DNA from 2 places in the Rhizobium sp. WSM1274 genome. Region 2 is predicted to be linked to the other one. Evidence: riboswitches for the same ligand, from Rfam matches in the RefSeq annotation. Region 2 holds a riboswitch; the other holds the start of a gene.
What was found. A riboswitch is a leader RNA that binds a small molecule or an ion and turns the genes downstream of it on or off. The one in region 2 is predicted to bind thiamine pyrophosphate.

Region 1: another riboswitch for thiamine pyrophosphate. It lies ahead of N2600_RS20895 (Ykof family thiamine-binding protein); the one in region 2 lies ahead of thiM (hydroxyethylthiazole kinase).

Annotation. Positions count from the first base shown of each region.
Region 1 covers NZ_CP104138.1:4,221,427-4,231,186, reverse strand. Annotated here, with positions in the region: gene N2600_RS20920 (sugar transferase) at 1-665, opposite strand, end outside; gene N2600_RS20915 (acyltransferase family protein) at 833-2,053, opposite strand; gene N2600_RS20910 (ABC transporter substrate-binding protein) at 2,174-3,184, opposite strand; gene N2600_RS20905 (ABC transporter ATP-binding protein) at 3,252-4,064, opposite strand; gene N2600_RS20900 (ABC transporter permease) at 4,061-4,867, opposite strand; gene N2600_RS20895 (Ykof family thiamine-binding protein) at 4,911-5,543, opposite strand; TPP riboswitch at 5,534-5,647, opposite strand; gene N2600_RS20890 (NADPH-dependent FMN reductase) at 5,892-6,488, opposite strand; gene soxR (redox-sensitive transcriptional activator SoxR) at 6,572-7,036, shown strand; gene N2600_RS20880 (SDR family NAD(P)-dependent oxidoreductase) at 7,154-7,924, shown strand; gene N2600_RS20875 (ArsR/SmtB family transcription factor) at 8,029-8,376, shown strand; gene N2600_RS20870 (LysR family transcriptional regulator) at 8,561-9,454, shown strand; gene N2600_RS20865 (formate dehydrogenase subunit gamma) at 9,590-9,760, shown strand, end outside.
Region 2 covers NZ_CP104140.1:267,656-277,415, forward strand. Annotated here, with positions in the region: gene N2600_RS31035 (choline sulfate utilization transcriptional regulator) at 117-1,019, shown strand; gene N2600_RS31040 (hypothetical protein) at 1,140-1,343, shown strand; gene N2600_RS31045 (HpcH/HpaI aldolase family protein) at 1,444-2,235, shown strand; gene N2600_RS31050 (spermidine synthase) at 2,239-2,919, opposite strand; gene thiD (bifunctional hydroxymethylpyrimidine kinase/phosphomethylpyrimidine kinase) at 3,081-3,890, opposite strand; gene thiE (thiamine phosphate synthase) at 3,887-4,522, opposite strand; gene thiM (hydroxyethylthiazole kinase) at 4,519-5,322, opposite strand; TPP riboswitch at 5,373-5,469, opposite strand; gene N2600_RS31070 (DUF1349 domain-containing protein) at 5,656-6,240, opposite strand; gene N2600_RS31075 (ABC transporter substrate-binding protein) at 6,467-7,993, shown strand; gene N2600_RS31080 (ABC transporter permease) at 8,074-9,015, shown strand; gene N2600_RS31085 (ABC transporter permease) at 9,015-9,760, shown strand, end outside.

The DNA.
Region 1 (9,760 bases), on a different replicon from region 2:
AAATTCCTGACATAATAGATATCGCAGGCAATGCGGGCGCGGGCTTCCAGCGGTCGCGTCGTCGGGCCCCGCCAACCGCGTGTCTGCGCAAGACCGGTGATGCCGGGGCGCATGATGTGGCGCTGATGGTAGTCCGGCACCAGTTCCTCGTAGAGCTTGCCGGCTGCCCGCATGTTGATGGCGTGGCAGCGCGGGCCGACCAGCGACATCTCACCCCTGAGGACGTTGAAAAGCTGCGGCAGCTCGTCGATATTGGTCTTGCGGAGCACCGCGCCGATGCCGGTCACCCGGCTGTCGCCCTTGACCGTCTGTTGAACCCCGCTCGGATCACAAGCTTCGGCGCGCATCGACCGGAACTTGAAGACCGTGATCTTGCGGCCGTTCATCCCCCAGCGGATCTGGCGAAAAAACACCGGACCGCCATCGTCGAATTTGATGAAAAGCGCGATTGCCAGAAAAAGCGGCGCCAGCACCATGAGGGCGCTGACGGAGGCGACGATGTCGATCAACCGCTTCACACCCAGCCGCACCGCCATTTTTCTTTCGACAGGGGAAAAGCTATCCGGCTGGCGAATGTTGGAGTTCGCTATAACCAGGATCTTGGTTTTGTCCTGACGCTGAGACGGATCGAAGCGTGAATTCGTCTTCGAAGTAAAAGCATTCATTACGCAAGGTCCAGAAGTTTAGATGCGGTACTGAACAACAGTGAGACAGATACAGGGTCACGTATCGTTTGTCATCGGTATAAATAAAAATTTGATAACCCTAAAGACGCCAAAAATGGGAGTATTTCGCGTTAACCTTAATGCCTGTAGTTGCGCTTGCGGGAAATTTATACTTTGAAAGGAGTAGCCCGAATGGGTTGATGCGACGTCAGCCGGTTTCCGAAATCGATCGCCGGCTTTTCCAGCAGGAAGTAGCTGAGGCTCGCGACCAGAAGGATGAGCGCCGCCGCCAGCCCGCAAGATTGCAGCCAGCCGATAACGACATTCTCCGAGGAGACGCCAAATGAGCCTGAGTCGAGCCTCTGAATCAATATCAGGATGATCTCCTGCCAGATATAGATGCCGAATGAGATCTTTGCGATGTAGCGGACTGGAGCGTTGTCGAGCAGCCTGCCCAGGTGTTGCGAATGGCTGAGCGAAACGAGCGCCGTTGCAACCGCCAGTGGAAAGACCGGAAAACCATAGGGGATTTCGAGCCAACCGTAAGCTTCGGCGGAGCCGCCGGGCGATATCACGAGGCGGTAGCCGGCAACGGCGAGGGCCAGGGCCGTTGCGGCATCGAACCAGGAGGAGCGTCTTGTTGGCAGCATGACCTCGACGCCCGCGGCAAGCGCACCGAGCGCGAAGACGGCAAAGAAGCCGATTGGATTATATCTCGGCATCCACTCCTTCGCCCCGCCCTGCAGGCCGTACTGCCAGCCGCGTCCGATGTCGTCGAGCGGAAGCAAGCTCAGGATCAGCACATGGGCGAGAAGTACGGTTGCGATGACGCAAAGCCAGGCGAAGCGGGCAAGCAACGGGCGCTGCCTCAGGACGGGCAGACGGAACAGCAGGAGAAAGCAGATCGGCAGGAGCACATAGCTGGTGACCTCGAAGGGGATAGACCAGAGCGGCCCGTCGGCTTCGACAGGAAACAAGGTGCGCCAATGCCACTGGCTCATGAACAGCAGCCCCGAGACGTAGCGAAGTGCAAGCTCCGGCGTCAGCGGCAGGGCAAGCAGCGTCAGGCTGAGGGCGAAGCCGATGGTGGCGGCGAACCAGAAGCCCGGAGAGATGCGCGCCGCCCTGCGGATCGCGTAATGCCGGAGGCTCGGCATGGCGCTGCCGGCGTCGAGCGCGCGCCAGAAGGGATGGGCAAGAAGAAAGCCGCTGAGCACGAAGAAGATGGCGACGCCGAAATTGCCGAAGCGGAGGATGTGTGCAGTCGGTCCGAGTTCATCGGGGATTCTGCGCATATCCAGCCGCAGCGCGAGGTGGTGGGCGAGCACCAGCAGACAGGCCGTCGCGCGCAGAAAGTCCGCTCCGGCGAGTCTCTCCTGTTGTCGCATTTTGTCCCCCGTCCTGCCAAGAGCATGATGCCGAAAAGTGTGAGCGGTTTTCGGACGACATCATGCTCCGGGTCTCGGACTTTGCAGCGGAAAGCCGCGACGGGCAAGGCAGGGGCGGGCTCAGGCGAGGAGTTCGTTGGTATAATAGGTGGAAAAATCCGGCTTCTCTTTGAGTGCGGCGCCATTGGCATCGACCAGAATGCCGTTTTCGACCAGGAAGCCGCCGATGGCGTCGGCCTTTGCCGGGTCGATCGTACCGATCACACCGGCCTCGGATTTTAGGAAGTGCCCCTCGATCAATGCCTTCTGAGAAGCCTTTACCAGTTCCGTATTCATCAGTGCGCCGTTGCTTCCAGCGATCAGCAGGTCGCAGGCTTCGTCGGGATGGTCGACGGAATAGGCATAACCCTTTCGTGTCGCCTGGATGAAGGCGCGGGCGTGCTCCCGACTTGCGGAGAGATAGGCGTCGCTGGAGACGATGACCGTCGTCTGCTCGTCGGGAATGCCATAATCGGAATAGTGGAAGCGGCCGATCTTCCGATTTTCCAGCTCGGCGGCGATGCCTTCCCAGGTGTAGATCTCCAGCGTGAAATCGATCGAGCCATTGTCCAGCGCCTCGTAAGCGGAGGTGCCGAGGGTGACGGTCTTGACGTCGCCTTTGCCGCCGTCATTGCGGATCATCGCGGAGATCAGCGCGCTCTCCCAGGTGCCGCCAAAGCCACCATAGGTCTTGCCGTCGAGGTCTTTGGGGCTCTTGATGTCGTCGCGTCCGCCCTTGAAGATCAGGCGTGCGGTTTCCGTCTGGACGACACCGTAGACCATCTTCACGTCACCGCCGCCAGCGCGTTGCGTGAGGGTTTCGATCTCGCTGCTGATGCCGAAATCGGCAACACCGTTGGACACCAGCGTCCCGGCGCTGGTATCGGTGAAGGGAAGAATTTCGACATCGAGGCCGGCATCGGCATAGAAGCCCTTCGCCTTGGCGACATAGATGCCGATATGGTTGGTGTTGGGTGTCCAGTCGAGCGCCATGCGGACCTTTGCGGGCGCCGATTGGGCGAAGGCGGTGCGGCCGGCGAGGCTTGCCGCGATGGCGGCGAAGATCGTCTGGCGACGGGTGAGAAGCAGCATGGTGACCTCCTCAGGTCTCTAAGCATGATGCCGAAAAGTGTGAGCGGTTTTCGGACGACATCATGCTCTAACTCTTTAAATTAGAACAGGATTCAGATTTTAGGCCGACCGGCCCAAAATCATCCTGTTCCAGCGGATGAAGCAGGGTTTGCAGGATTTCGGTTTCGATCGCCTGGGCCGCCGGAGAGCCGAGATCGGCAATGCTTCTCGGACGGGGCAGGGGAACGCGGAATTCGCGGATGATACGCGCCGGACGGGCCGAAAGTACGTAGATCCGGTCGGAGAGGAACACGGCCTCGCGAACGTCGTGGGTGATCAGCAGCGCCGTCCAGCGATGTTCGGTCCACATGCCCTGCAGCCATTCCTGCATCTGCATGCGTGTCAGCGCGTCCAGCGCGCCGAAAGGCTCGTCGAGCAGCAGCATGTCCTGGGTCTGGACGACGGTGCGCAGCAGCGCGGCGCGCTGGCGCATGCCGCCGGACAGTTCGGAGGGGTAGCGATGCTCGAAGCCGGCGAGGCCGAAGCGCTCGAACAGAGGTGCGATGGCGGTGCGGGCCGCGCGGCGGCTCATACCGTGCACCTCAAGGCCGAGTGCCGCATTGTCGATGATCCGGCGCCAAGGCATCAGCGCATCGCGCTGCGGCATGAAGGCAAAGGAATGCGGCGCCTGTTCCAGCGGCGTGCCGTTGAAAAGCATAGTGCCGGAATCGGGCCGAAGCGCCTGGGTCATCAATCGAAGTACGGTCGATTTTCCGGAGCCGGATGGGCCGACGATCGAAACGAACTCGCCGCTTTCGACAGCGAGCGAAATATCGTCCAGCACCTTCATGCCGTCGAAGGACTTCGAGATATTGCTGAGTTCAACCATTCTATCGCTCATCGCCGCCGCTCCCCGGATGGTTGCCAGGGCATGACGAGGCGCTGAATGATCAGCGTCGCTGCGAAGAGGCAGAGTGTCAGCACGGCGCTGACGATAACGGCGGCGAGCACGAGATCGGGACGAAAATTGTTCTTGGCATTGAGGATATAGATGCCGAGGCCGCGGGCGGCGCCGGCATATTCGGCAAAGATCGCGCCGACGACGGCATAAGTGATCGAGATCCGCAGACCGGCGAAGAAATAGGGCAGCGAGGAGGGGAGCCGTGCCAGGCAGAAAACGCGCCAGCGGCTCGCCTTCATCGAATTCAGCAATTCGGCGATGTCGCGGTCGGTCGATTCATAGCCCTGCAGCAAGGCGACGAGCAGTGGGAAGAAGGTGACGAGCGCCACCAGCAGGATCTTCGGCAACAGGCCGAAGCCGAACCAGAGGACGACGAGGGGCGCGATCGCCACCAGCGGCAGGGTCTGGCTGGTGATGAAGATCGGCAGCAATGCCCGGCGCATGAAGGGTACGAAATCCATGAGGATCGAGGCAGCGAAGGCGAAAGCAAGCGACAGGGCGAAACCTCCGAGTGTCGCGCCGAGCGTCGGCCAGGTATTGGCGATCAGTGCCTCGCGGTTCAGCCAGCCCTGGATGACGATGCGCGAAGGCGCCGGCAGGATGGATGGTTTGATGCCGGAAAGATCGACATAGAGTTCCCACGCCGCCAAAAAAACGCAACCGGCAAGCAAGGCGGGTATGCCCCGGTAGAGAGCGGCGCTGAGCGCGGCAAGGCGCGAATCCGATGGTTTTGACAGTGTCATCAGCGTTCGATTTCAAGCTTTCGTCGGGAGCAAATTTAAGGTGCTATAGCGTCCTTGGCGCGTCTGAAAAGACGCGCGGCGCTGTATTGGCCGACACCGTGACGTCGAGGGTCACATGCCCTTCGGGGTCGCCGAAGCGAAAGAAGGCCTCACGAATGGTGGCGAAGACCGCGCCGGCATCGCCAGAAAGCCTAGTGCAGAAATTCTTGGCGCGGTCGAAAGTGCCGGAGCGCTTCAGGAAGTCGATGCAGCCATAGATCTCGTCCATATGGGTACCGGTGCCCATGACGTAGAGCGAGAATTGCGCAGCGGTCGGCAGTCCGCTCTCGATGGTGATGTCAACGGCGGCATGTGCGGCTCTTATGCGCTCGGCAAGCGGCTCCGCCTGACCGAGGGAAGGGTTGACGCCGCAGATGGCGTCGTCGGGCTCGCCGGGGCAGCCGCGTGAAACGGCGGCGGACAGCACGCAATGTTCGCCGGTCCTTGCGGCGGCGACGAAAAGATCGTGCATGGCGGCGAAGAGGATGTCAGGCGGGCCGACCAGCAGTGTGGAGATGTCATCGGTCTCGATGCGCAGCCGGTCGCGATAGGGATCGAGCGCCTTGACGGCATCGAAAATGATGCCGACGAAATTGCCGGACATCGGATAGAGTGACACTTGTGCGCCTGAGAACATCTGAACCTCGCTCCGCTGGCATTACCCAGATCAGCTTTGAAGGGTCCAGAGGCTTGCGCCTCACATCTCAGCCCCGGCGATACGGAGCTCCCCTGTTATTTGCGCGGAAACTATCACCGGGGTTTTCTCCCCGCAACAGCAAAATTGCGAACCCGTCCGCGCGGTCGGAACGAAGCCGAGGTGACGGAAAACACCCGGACGGAGGTCCTGCCCGGGTGTTCCCAATGGTTCCGTACCTGCCGGGAACGGAACCGGAGCTTCCTGCCTCAGGCGGCTGGCGCATAACCCCGAAAATCGGAATCGATTTTCGGAAAGGATCATGCGCAGATTCAAAGTGATAGAGCGCCCTTAGCGTGTCTGAAAAGACACGCGGCGCTCTATTCCGGCATAAGGACGATCGCTACGGGCAGTGACGAGTGCCCGCGTCCACCATTCCAGCCTCGCCATCATCCGATCGAGCAAACGCAGTGCATCGGCGGGATTGTCGAGCCGCCCGTCCGTGTCGAAGCGGTTCCAAGGTGCGGCAAAGCTCACCGAATCGCGCATCGTGACGGCGTGGAGTTCGGCAAAGACGAGCCGCAGCTGTTCGACGGCGCGCAGGCCGCCGGATATGCCGCCATAGGAAACGAAGGCAACCGGCTTGCCCTGCCAGGGCTCGAAGAAGAAATCGATGATCGACTTCAACGAGGCGGTGAAGCTGTGGTTGTATTCCGGCGTGACGATGATGAAGGCGTCGGCCATGCCAAGTCGCCTGGCGAGCCTGTCGATTTCGGGGTGCGTCATGTCACGGTTGGCCGGCAGCGCGAAATCCAATGGGTCGATGATGTCGATATAAAATTGCGGGAAGCGGAGGAGTTCCTGCGTCAGCCATTTGACCACCCGGTCGCAGATGCGGCCCTCTCTCGTGCTCCCATAGATGACAGCCAGCCTGGTGGGTGTTTGCATGCGTTGCTCCTTGTTGCGATTGGACTTTACGATTGCGGGAGCAAGGGTTATAAAACCTCAACTAATATTGAGGTCAAGAGGCGATGGACACAATTCCTGCAGCGCCGCTCGGCAAGCTCCTGACGGTCGGCGAAGTGGCAGAGCGCAGCGGCCTGGCCGTCTCGGCGCTGCATTTTTACGAGACCAAGGGGCTGATCTCGAGCATCCGCTCCCGCGGCAATCAGCGGCGCTATGGGCGCGACGTGCTTCGCCGGCTCGGCATCATCAAGGTGGCGCAGCGTGTCGGCATTCCGCTTTCGGAAATCCAGGCGGCGTTCACGTCCCTGCCGCAGGGGCGCACGCCGACCGTCGCCGACTGGCAGACGCTGTCGGCGCGTTGGAAGGATGATCTCGACGCGCGAATCAGGCGGCTTAGTCTGCTGCGCGACCGTCTGACCGGCTGCATCGGCTGCGGCTGCCTGTCGATCGAAAGCTGTCCGTTGCGCAATCCCTGCGACCGGCTGGGCAAGGAAGGGCCAGGCGCGCGGCTTCTGGAGGCCGAAAGCTAATCTTCCGCCGGAAGCCTTGCCGGAAAGATGGATGCGCGCCTTTCTTTCGGTCGGCGCGCTCATATGTTAAGGGCGAATGACGCAACCGGCGGCACTGTCCGCGAGGAGGACGGCTTCGTGTTCCATCCCAGACTATTCGAAAATCGCAATGTGGTCGTTACCGGCGCCGGTCGCGGCATCGGCCTTGAGGTGGCCCGGCAGTTCCTGGACTGCGGTGCGAGGGTGATCGTCCATACCGGGCGAAAGCCGGGACGCGACCTGCCGGATTTCCTGCTGACGGCTGAATCGGAAAGACGGGCGCTGCTGCTGCACGCCGATTTCTCCGCGGCCGGCGGGGCAGCGCAATTTGCTGAAGATGCTCTCGCCTTCTTCGACAAGGTCGATGTGCTCGTCAACAATGCCGGCACCATGCTTGGCCGTTTTCCCGCTGCCACACTCACCGACGCAGAATATGAGGCGGTCGTGCGGCTCAACCAAACATCGGTGGTGGCGCTGACGCGGGCGCTGCTGCCGGCATTGAAGGCGGCTGAAGCCGCTGCCATCGTCAACACGGTTTCGATTTCGGCGCTGACCGGCGGCAGCCCCGGTTCTTCGATCTATTCGGCCTCGAAAGCCTTCGTTGCGACTTATTCCAAGGCGCTTGCCCGTGAGCTCGCACCGGACGGAATCCGCGTCAATTGCGTGTCGCCAGGAACGATCGAGACGGATTTCCATGAACGCTATTCCTCCCGCGAAAAGCTTGAGCAGACGAGAAATTCCATCCCCCTGCAGCGGCTCGGCACGCCGGAGGACTGCGCTCCCGCCTATCTGTTCCTCGCGGCTCCCTCGCTCTCGGGCTACATCACCGGACAGGTGATCGAAATCAACGGCGGTCAGCTTATCTGCTGATTTGCTTGGACCTTTTTTGGCATTTCATCACTTTTGACCAATTCGCATTTGCGAATATGCTATTTGTGCTGATCTACCTCATCGCCTCTCTTCCGAGATCCAGAATGCCGTTGCCCAAACCCGAGCCGGGGATCACCGGCCAGGAATTGCACAAACTCGCTGGAAAAGCCGACGAGGCGAGCGATCTGCTGAAAGCGCTAGCGCACCAGACGCGACTTCTGATCCTCTGCATACTGGCGAACGAGGAGCGGACGGTGAGTGAAATCGAAAATATCCTCGGCATACAGCAGGCAATGGTCTCGCAGCAACTGGCGCGGTTAAGGCTCGAAGGCCTGGTCCACACGCGCCGTCAGGGCCGGCTGGTCTATTACAGCATCGGCAATGTCAACGTGCTTGGCTTCCTCGAATCGCTGTTCGATCTTTTTCCGGCTGCAGAAACAGTTAGAGCCTGACGCCGAAAACTGTGCGCGGTTTTCGGACGACATCATGCTCTATTTGTTTGAATTAGATCAGGATTCAGATTTTTAAGCCGATCGGCCTAAAATCACCCTGATCTAGAGACCGGCCTTGCGGAGCACCGCTGCTGTGTCAAAGATGAACTGACCCGGATGATGTCATGCCGGATCGGGAGACCGGATGATCGACAAGCTGGAATTCTTCATCGCCCTTGCCAATGAAAAGCATTTTGGCCGCGCCGCGGAGGAGTGCGGGATCTCGCAGCCGACGCTTTCGGCTGCCATCCGGCAGCTCGAGGATCAGCTTGGCGTCATGCTGGTGCAGCGCGGTTCGCGGTTCCAGGGGCTGACGCCTGAGGGGCAGCGCGTGCTCGAATGGGCCCGACGCATCGTCGGCGATGCCCGCACCATGCGCGAGGAGATGCGCGCTGCGCGCCGCGGTCTTTCCGGCCACATCCGCCTCGCCGCCATTCCGACCGCGCTTGCCATGCTGTCGCGCATCACCACGCCATTTCAGGAGCGGCATCCCGGCGTGACCTTCTCGATCGTCTCGCGGAATTCGCTGCAGGTGCTGAGCATGCTCGAAAACCTCGAAATCGATGCCGGCATCACCTATCTCGAAAACGAGCCGCTCGGCCGCGTCACGACCGTTCCCCTCTATGCCGAGCGCTATAATCTGATCACGGCTGCAGGTAGCCCGCTGTCTGATCGCGACAGCGTGACCTGGCGGGAGATCGGCGATCTTCGGCTTTGCCTATTGACTGCCGACATGCAAAACCGCCGGATCATCAACCGCCACTTGACGGAAGCGGGCGCCACAGCGCATCCGACGCTCGAATCCAACTCGATGATCGTGTTGTTCTCGCATGTCAGGACTGGACGCTGGGCGAGCATCATGCCGCGCAATGTTGCAAAATCCTTCGGATTTCCAGTGGAAATCCGCATGATCCCGATTGTCGAGCCGGAAGCGCATCATCTGGTCGGCCTTGTTGCGCCTTATCGCGAGCCCTTCACGCCGCTTGTCTCGGCCTTGCTGTACGAGGCGAGGGTGCTCGTGCGAGATGAAGAACTTTGATAGAAAAAAACTATCAAGCAACGAGATAGCTTTATTGATCGCCGGCTGCTTCCCTGAGATGGTGGTTGCGGAATAGCACTCGGCCGGGGGAGGCCCGCTATTTCGCAACGAGCAAGCCGCTGGGAGGGCTGCCTTATGACCATTCATATCGCCGAGGGCGATATTGCAGCGCGCACCCGAGCCATTGTCGCCGATCTTCGCTTTCTCGAAGGGCCGCTGCTTCCCATTCTGCATGAGGTTCAGCAAGAATTCGGTTATGTGCCGCAGGAAGCCCTGCCCGTGATCGCGGAGGAACTGAACCTCTCG
Region 2 (9,760 bases):
GAGGCCGGGGGGCCGATGAGGGGAACGTCCCCCTAGCTATTTGCAGATCTTATCAAAGCCAGTATCATCATGCCTGTAAAGCTGGATTTTTTCGATGGTTGTCAAAAGGAATTTTTATGCCAGACCGCCCGCCTGAGCTGGGATGGATGCGCATTTTCGCGGAGGTCGCAAGGCTCGGCAGCTTTTCGGCCGCGGCGGCAGGTCTCGGCCTTACGCAGCCGGCCGTCAGCTATCAGATTCGGCGGCTGGAAGAGCAGTTCGGCGTCGCCCTGCTGCGCCGCCAGCACCGCGGCGTCGAGTTGACCGCGGAAGGAGAGCGGCTTTTCCAGGTCGCCGCCAAAACGGTCGGTGATATCGATGCCCTGGCGCGCAGTTTCCGCACTGAGGCTCAAAGGCCGGTCGTCAGACTGAGAACCGACTATGCCTTTTCAGCGCTTTGGCTGATCCCGCGCATGCACGGCTTTCGCCTGCTTCACCCGGAAGCGGATATACAGATCGTCGCGACCCAGAGGCTTGAGCCCGGCTTTCGCGACGACGCAGATGTGGTGGTGGTTTTCGGGACGCGGGCGGAATTCGGCGCCATCGGATCGCTTCTGCTGCAGGAAAAGGTCGTGCCCGTCTGCACGAAAGGCTTTCTCGATCGCAACGGCCCGTTCGACGATCCGCAGCTTCTTGCCAAGGCGATCCTGATCCATCTCGACTCGCCGACGCCGCCGCCCTGGTTCGATTGGCGAAGTTATCTTGCCGAATTCTCCGTTACTCGCGATCTCCATGCCGGCCGCGGTGATGTCAGTTTCAACACTTACTCGTTGGTCGTCCAGGCCGCTCTCAGCGAGCAGGGCGTGGCGATCGGCTGGATGGGGCTGGTCGATACGCTTCTTTCCACACATATGCTGGTGGAAGCCGGGCCGCCGCTCGAGGCGCCCGACCGCGGTTACTGGCTGATACCGCCGCGATCGGCAAATATTGATAGCGAGAGGCTCAGCACGTGGCTGGTGGATGAAGTCGGCAGGACCTGACGTTCGGACCAAGGCCGGCGCGCCATTGCATCCGGAATATGTTCGCGCTCACGAGAGAAGCCTTGTCATGACTGGCGTCGATCGACATTGTGGCATCGATTCATAAGGAAGGGCCGAAACATGTCGCGAACCGTCGGATACATCGTTGGACTGCTCATGATCCTCCTGGGACTGATCTGGATCGCCCAGGGAAGCGGCTATTTTCCCTATCCCGCGTCCAGTTTCATGATCAACCAAAGCATCTGGGTTCTCTGGGGAAGCATCATGGTCGTCGCCGGGCTCGCTGTGACAATTATTATTTCACGGCTGCGCCGGAGAGGATGAGCCGGCAACCCGTGCACGGCTTTGAGGGAATTCGACATCGACGAGTTCCTCGAGGTGAAATATCTGGCCGCTGGCGGCCTGTCGAATTGAGGAGAATGGCATGAGCGCAGCTGATATCGACGGATTTGCGGACAGGATCAGGCAGCACCGGGGCGGCATGATCTCCGCCTGGATCGGTATTCCCGACGCTACGCTCGCCAATCACCTGGCGCAGGAGGCCTTCGACACCATCGTGCTGGATATGCAGCACGGCATGTGGGACATGCCCTCGGCAGCGAACGCCGTTGCCCAGGTGCGCCTTGCCGGCAAGCCGGCGCTGGCGCGCATTCCGGTCGGTGATTTCGCGTCCGCCTCGCGCCTGCTCGATGCCGGCGCCTCTGGCATCATCGCGCCAATGATCAATTCGGCCGAAGACGCGCAAGCCTTCGTCAAGACCACCAAATACCCGCCTCTCGGCGAACGCAGCTGGGGACCGTCGCTGGCGCTCAACCATACAGGCCTGTCGGCCGATGATTATCTGAAGAACGCCAATGCGCTCACCGTCGCCGTCGCCATGATCGAGACCCGGGCAGCCCTCGAGGCGATCGACGGCATCCTCGGCGTTGCCGGCATCGATGGCATTTTCATCGGCCCTTCCGACCTTTCGATCGCGCTGTCGAACGGCGATCAGGTGGCGCCGAACGCCGCCGAGATCGACAGCGCCATGCAGCATGCGGTTTCGCGCTGCCGTGCCCATGGCAAATTCGCCTGCGCCTTCGCCGGTGACGGCGAGCGGGCTGGCGAACTGCTGAAGTTCGGCTTCGATCTGGTCATTGCCGGCGCCGAGACCGCGCAGTTGCGCTCCGGCGCCCGCCGCGCCATCAATGCCGCCCGCAGGATCGCTTCTGCTTGAGCGTCATTTCACCGATTTGACGGCCAGCCAGATGACGTGGCGGGCGCCGCCGCGTTTGCCGTTGGCGCGCGTGTTGACCGCATCGACGGAAAAACCGCTATCCTTGAGACGCCGCGTGAAATCCGGGTCCGGACCGGACGACCAAACGGCGAGCACGCCGCCTGGGCGCAACGCGTCGCCGGCGGCGCGAAGGCCGGCAAAATCGTAGAGCCGGTCGTTGGATTTGCGGGTCAGGCCATCAGGACCGTTATCGACATCGAGCAGAATGGCGTCATAGGCGGCCTTGCCGGTGCGGATCGCGTCGCCGACATCGCCCTGATGGATGCCGACCCGCGGATCGTCGAGACAGCCCTTGAAGACCTCGGCCATCGGCCCGCGTGCCCAGGCGACGACGGCCGGCACCAGTTCGGCGACGGTGACGCCGGCATCTTCGGGAAGGACGGCGAGGGCGGCGCGCAGGGTGAAGCCCATGCCGAGGCCGCCGATCAGGATCCGCGGCTTCGGGTGCGCCTTGATCCGATCCCAGGAAAGGGTCGCCAGTGCCTCCTCCGAGCCGCTGAGACGGCTGTTCATCAGCTCGTTGGCGCCGAGCATGATCGAGAACTCGCTGCCGCGCCGCTTCAGCCGCAATTCGCCGTATTCACCGGGAATGGTCGCGGAATCGAGCTGGATCCATGGCAGCATGACGGCTTCGCCTCTTATGAAAGGGACTGTCCCCTAGCATAGGGCAGGCGACGAGGCCAGCAAGCCGCTTCAGATCATCCGCACCGACGGGTCCGCCCAGCTCTTGTAAAGCTCGCCCAATGGCCGGCCGTTTCGGTCGGCATGTTTGGTTGAGCGAGTGCCTATTCGCCGCCTTTCCAGAGTGCATGAAAATGCTGGACAGGTCCATGGCCGGAGCCGACGGTGAGGTAACCGGCAGCCGCGACCGCGCCGGCGAGGTAATCCTTGGCGATGGCGACGGCCTCCCGCGCCGAAGCGCCCTTGGCAAGCTCGGCCGCCAGCGCGCTGGACAGCGTGCAGCCGGTGCCGTGGGTGTTCTTGGTCGGCACGCGCCTGGCTTCGAACCAGTGCAGACCGGCGGCGGTAGCAAGCACGTCAGGGCTCTCGTCGCTGTCGAGATGGCCGCCCTTGACCAGCACCGCGACCGGGCCAAGCGCCAGCAGGCGCTCGGCCTGCGCCGCCATGTCAGCGCGGTTTGTCGCGACCGGCTGGTGCAGCAGGGCGGCGGCTTCCGGCAGGTTCGGAGTCAGAAGCGTGGCAAGCGGCAGCAGCCGGCGGGTCAGGACGTCGACCGCTTCGGGCGCCAGTAGGGCGGCTCCACCCTTGGCGATCATGACAGGGTCGATGACGATCGGAATGTCGCGGTGGTCGGTCAGCGCACCGGCAACGGCGTCGGCGATGCCGGCATTGGCGATCATGCCGATCTTGACGGCATCGACGCGCACATCGGCAAAGACGGCATTGATCTGATCGGCGACGAATTGCGGCGGCACCAGATGCACGCCGCTCACCCCTTGCGTGTTCTGCGCCGTCAGCGCGGTCAGCACCGCCATGCCGTAGACGCCGCGGGCGGAAAAGGCCTTGAGGTCGGCCTGGATGCCGGCGCCGCCGGAGGGATCGGAGCCGGCGATCGAGAGAACGTTGCGGATCATGCGCGGGCCTTTCGAATTTCTGCGGCGATGCGGCGGGTGGCCGCTTCGGGGTCGGGCGAACCGCAGATGGCGGAGACGACGGCAAGCCCCCGGGCGCCGGCGGCGAACACCTGGCCGACATGATCTACCTTGAGCCCGCCGATCGCGACGGATGGCACCGGCGAGGCCTTGACCAGCCTTGCAAGGCCGTCAAAGCCGATCGGCTGCTTGTGATCGGCCTTGGTCGGTGTCGCAAACACCGGCCCGACGCCGGTATAGTCGACCAAGCCAGGATCGACGGCGTTCGCAAGCGCCTCGCTCTCGACCGACAGGCCAAGGATCATCTCGGCACCGACCATGGCCCGCGCTCTGCGCGCATCCATATCCTCCTGGCCGATGTGCAGGCCATCGGCGCCGATGGCGATGGCCGCCTCGACGTCATCGTTGACGATGAGAAGCGCGCCCGTCCCATCCAGCGCCTGTTTCAAGGCGCGGCCGGTCTCGATCATCCTGATGGTGCCGGCATTTTTGTCACGCAACTGCACCATGGTGGCGCCGCCGGCAACGGCAAGGCGCGCTGTTTCGACCATGCCGATCCCGGCGCAGAGATCGGGGTCGAGGACGAGATAGAGCGAAAGGTCGAAAGCCTTCATGCGGCTGATATCCTTGCCCGGGCATCCAGCGTTTCGGCGTCGAGCGCGGCCAGCGCATCGAGGAAGCGCCAGGAGAAGGAGCCGGGGCCGGCCGCCCCAAGGGCGGCCTCCTCGCCGGCGATGGCGAAGGTTGCAAGGGCTGCGACCGTCGCGCCGAAGATATCCTGAGGTGCCGTCGCGGCAAAGGCGCCGACGAGGCAGGTGAGCGAGCAGCCGAGTGCCGTGACCTGCGGCATCAGGACCGATCCGCCTTCGATGCGCACGGCCCGCTCGCCGTCGGTGACGAAATCCACGGCGCCGGTTACGGCGATGACCGCCCGCTGCCGCTCGGCAAGCCATCGCGCCGAACCTTCCGCTTGCTCGACCGGGTCGCGGCTGTCGACCCCCTGGCCGCGGCTTTCTCCGCCGGCAAGCGCGATGATCTCGGACGCGTTGCCGCGGATGATGGTTGGGCGCAGCGCCAGCAGTTCGGCGACCGCATTGCGGCGGAAGGCGGTGGCATAATGGGCGACCGGATCGAGCACCCAGGGTTTGCCGGCTGATGTCGCCGCCTTCGCAGCCGCCTGCATGCCGTCGATCCATTGCGTCGACAGCGTGCCGATATTGATTGTCACAGCGCTGGCGATCGCGGCGAATTCGCCGGCTTCTTCCGCGGCATGCACCATGGCGGGCGAGGCGCCTGATGCAAGCAGGACATTCGCGGCGATGTTCATGGCGACGTAATTGGTGATGCACTGAACGAGCGGCGGCTTCTCGCGCATCGCCTTCAGCATCGCTCCTGGTGTGGTCCTGGTCTGCATATGGCCCCTTTCAGGCGGGGGCGGGCACGGGGCGGTTCATGCGGACGGTGCCGCGGCCCCGAGCGACTCCCTCCGCCGGCATTATCCGGTTCAGGTTCGAAGGGTGCTTCTCAGCCCGTCTGTCGACGAACGCCCCTGTCTCTCATCACGCCCTTTTTCGCAGAGAACGGGGCGGATGTCATCTCGAAAATGACAGTCCTGCGGCTGCGCCGCGCGATGACGATGAACGATTTTAAGAGATGCGCACCCCGCGGATAATCTCTGCCGGGGTGCCTCTTGGACTCCACTATCTGGATTCGTATATTGCCGTCGAGAATACGACATCGAAATCCGCTAGCTCAAGTCATGAAGATCGGTGGTAATCGCCGGCCCAATCGAAAACTCCGAAAACCGCACCCTCAGCCCGCTGCGCTCCGGCGTGCAGGCGGTCGGGCCGACTTCGTAGCGCTCGGCAGCCGGGAGGGGCGCTAACCGCAGTAGCGGCCAGCGGCGTCCGTCGCGTGAAGCCTGGATGCGCATCGCGCCGTTGGCGACCGTCACGCGGATGCGGAAATCTTCCAATTCGCGGAAGGGCTGAGCGACGGACCAGTCGGATTTGCCGTCGGTGACGACGGTGCTGAGGAAGGCTTCGCCGTCGGTGAACTCGACGCCTGTTTTCACCCAGCGTTTCTCGTCGATGCGCACCATCAGGCCGGCCTGGTCGTAGAGGGTGCGGAATTCGCCCTGGACGCGGATCTGCGCGGTGAAGCCGTCGGTGGTGGGAAAGGCGAGGAAATGACCGCTGTCGCGGGTGAAGCCGTAATGGGTTTCTCGCCAGAAATCGGTTTTCTCATCGGTGGTCAAGGTAAGGCCGGCTTCGTTCGCCTGCCAGTGTGCGGGCTCGTTCAGCCATTTGCCGTCATTGAAGTCGATGCTCATCCTGTTCTCCCGTTCCGTTGAAGCCTCACCGCAGGGCGATCGCCTCACCTTGGCATAATGCGCGGCCGTGGTGCAGGCCGGCGCAGCCGAAGATTGTGTGTTTTTCCGGCGTCCGGCTATCCGCCCTAGCATAATCCGTCGCTCGTGCTTGACAGGATCGATCCATCTCCTATTCTGTTACAAAAAGATGAATTACATAATTGTGGAACTAAACGGGAGCTCTCACATGAAAACACTGATCGCATTCCTTCTCGGCACTGCGCTCATCGCCCTGCCTTCGACACTCCTTGCCCAGGAAAAGGGCGGCGTCATCAACGTCGCGACGATCGGCGAACCGCCAACGCTCGATCCGATGTCGTCGACGGCCGATCTGGTCGGCATCGTCACGCAACACATTTTCGAAACGCTCTACACCTTCGACAAGAGCTGGAACGTAACGCCGCTTCTGGCCGAAAGCCTGCCTGAGATCAGCGCCGACGGCAAAACCTATACGATCAAGCTCAGAACCGGCATCAAGTTCCACGACAATACCGATATGACCTCGGAAGATGTCGTCGCCTCGCTTGGCCGCTGGATGAAGATCGCTTCGCGCGGCAAGCAGGTGGCCGGCTTCATCGAGTCCGTCACCGCCGTCGATCCGGCGACCGTCAAGATTGCGCTGAAGCAGCCCTATGCGCCGCTGACCTCGCTGCTCGCCTTCAACAATTCGGCCGCGATCATCATCCCTTCCGAAAAGCAGGACGAGCCGATGAAGGACTTCATCGGCACCGGTCCCTACATGCTGAAGGAGCGCAAGGCCGACCAGTATATCCAGCTCGTCCGTTTCGATGGCTATAAGTCCCGCGAAGGCGACAGCAATGGTTATGGCGGCGCCCGTCATCAATATCTTGATGAGATCCGCTTCGTGCCGGTGCCGGATCCGAACACCCGCGTCGAAGCCGCTGTTTCCGGCCAGTATGATTATGTCGACTCGATCCCCGTCGAATCCTACGACAAGCTGAAGGCTTCGACCGCCTCGCAGCCGATCATCCTCAAGCCCTTCGGTTATCCGGTCTTCGTCTTCAACACGAAGGAAGGTATTGCCGGGAATGTCGAGGTCCGCAAGGCGATCCGCCAGGCGCTCAGCATGGAAGACATGCTGGCCGCGGCCTTCGGCAGCACCGATTTCTACGCGCTCGACGGCGCCATCTATCCGAAGACCTTTGCCTGGTCGACCGATGCCGGCGTCGAAGGCGCCTATAACGTCGCCGATCCGGAAGGGGCGGCGGCCGCCGCCAAGAAGGCCGGCTATAATGGCGAGCCGATCCGCATCCTGACCAGCCGCCAGTACGAGTTCCATTACAAGATGGCGCAGGTCGCCGCCGAATATCTGAAGCTTGCCGGCTTCACCGTCGATATGCAGGTTGTGGACTGGGCGACGCTGACCCAGCGCCGCACCGATCCGAAGCTCTGGGATATCTACATCACCCATAGCCCCTTCCTGCCGGAGCCGGCGCTGATCGGCTCGCTCTCGACCAGTTCGCCGGGCTGGTGGGATACGCCGGCCCGCAAGGCCGCCGTCGATGCCTTTACATCGGAAGTCGATCCGAAGAAGCGCGTGGCGCTCTGGGCCGATGTCCAGAAGGCGATCTATGCCGATGCACCCTTCATGAAGATCGGCGACTTCAACGCGGTTTCGGCGGAATCGACCAAGCTCGAAGGCGTCGATCCGGCTCCGTGGCCGTATTTTTGGAATGCTTCGATCAAGAAGTAAACATCGCCAGCGATACCGGCCCATCGTGGCCGGTATCAGTCTTCTTTTTTGCAGCATCTGCAAGGGTTTGCCAGACATTCATGATACGCTACATCCTCCAGCGCCTGTTCGGCATGATCGTCGTGATGTTTCTCGTCGTCACGATCGTCTTCGTCATCGTGCGTGTGACACCGGGAGATCCGGCCGCCGTCATGCTCGGGCCGGATGCGACGCCGCAGGATATTGCCGACCTCAGGTCCCGGCTCGGCCTCGATCAGTCGCTCGGCCTGCAATATGTCTATTATATCGCTCAGCTGCTGAAGGGTGATCTCGGCCAGTCGATCTTCCTCAACATGCCGGTCACTTCGGCTCTGCTCGACCGCGCCGAGCCGACCTTCTTCCTGACTTTGTTTTCGCTCGCCATTGCCAGCATCATCGCCTTGCCGATCGGCATCTATGCCGCCTATCGGCGCGGTTCCTTCGTCGACCAGGCGGCAACGACGCTCGCGATGTTTGCCGCCAGCATTCCAAGCTTCTGGCTCGGCCTGATCCTGATGCAGTTCTTCGCCGTCAGGCTGAACCTCTTCCCGGTCTCGGGTTATGGCGGTCCGGGCTCGACCTTCTTCGAGCGCATGTATCACCTGACGCTGCCTGCCTTTGCGCTCGGCATTGTCTCTTCGGCGCTGATCCTGCGCTTCACCCGCGCGTCGATGCTCGATGTGCTTGGCGACGATTATATCCGCACGGCCCGCGCCAAGGGGCTGATCGAGCGCCGGGTCATTCTCAAGCACGCGCTGAAGAATGCACTGATCCCGATCCTGACGGTGATCGGCCTGACGGCAGCGGTGCTGATTTCGGGCGCCGTCGTCACCGAGACTGTCTTCGGCCTGCCGGGTGTCGGCAATCTTGTCGTCTCGGCGGTCCTGCGCCGCGACTATCCGGTCATCCAGGGGGCGCTGCTCGTCATCGCCGCCCTCTATGTGCTGATCAATTTTGCGATCGACATGCTCTATCTGCTGATCGATCCGAGGGTGCGCTACTGATGGCCGATATCGCAATTAAATCAATCGAAGGCGAGGGCAGCAAATTCGCCAGGCGCCTGCTGAAGCGCAAGACGGTCGCCCTGGGTCTGTTGATCCTGACGATCTTCGTGCTTCTGGCGGTCCTCGCACCTCTTGTCGCGCCCTATTCGCCGTCGAAGCTCTCCATCGTCAATCGGCTGAAACCGCCGAGCGGCACCTTTGTCTTCGGCACCGACGAATTCGGCCGCGACGTCTTCTCACGGACGATCTTCGCCGGCCGCCTGTCGCTGCTCGTCGGTGTTGCGGTCGTGACCTTGTCGGCCGTGATCGGCGTGACGCTCGGCCTGCTTGCCGGCTTTTTCCAGAAGCTCGACACGCCGATCGCCCGGCTGATCGATGCAATGATGGCGTTTCCGGATATTCTGCTGGCAATCGCGCTCGTTGCCGCCCTCGGCCCGTCGCTGACGACGGTCATCATCGCGCTGTCGATCGTCTATGCGCCGCGGCTTGCCCGCATCGTGCGCGCTTCGACGTTGGTCATTCGCGAGCTGCCCTATGTCGAGGCGGCGAGGGCGCTCGGCATTTCGACCTTCCATATCATGACGCGGCATGTGCTGCGCAATCTGCTGTCGCCGATCCTGGTGCAGGCGACGTTCCTCTTCGCCAGCGCCATGCTCGCCGAAGCCGGCCTGTCTTTCCTCGGCCTCGGCGTCAGTCCCGAAATCCCGACCTGGGGAACGATGATCGCCGCCGGCCGGCAGTATAT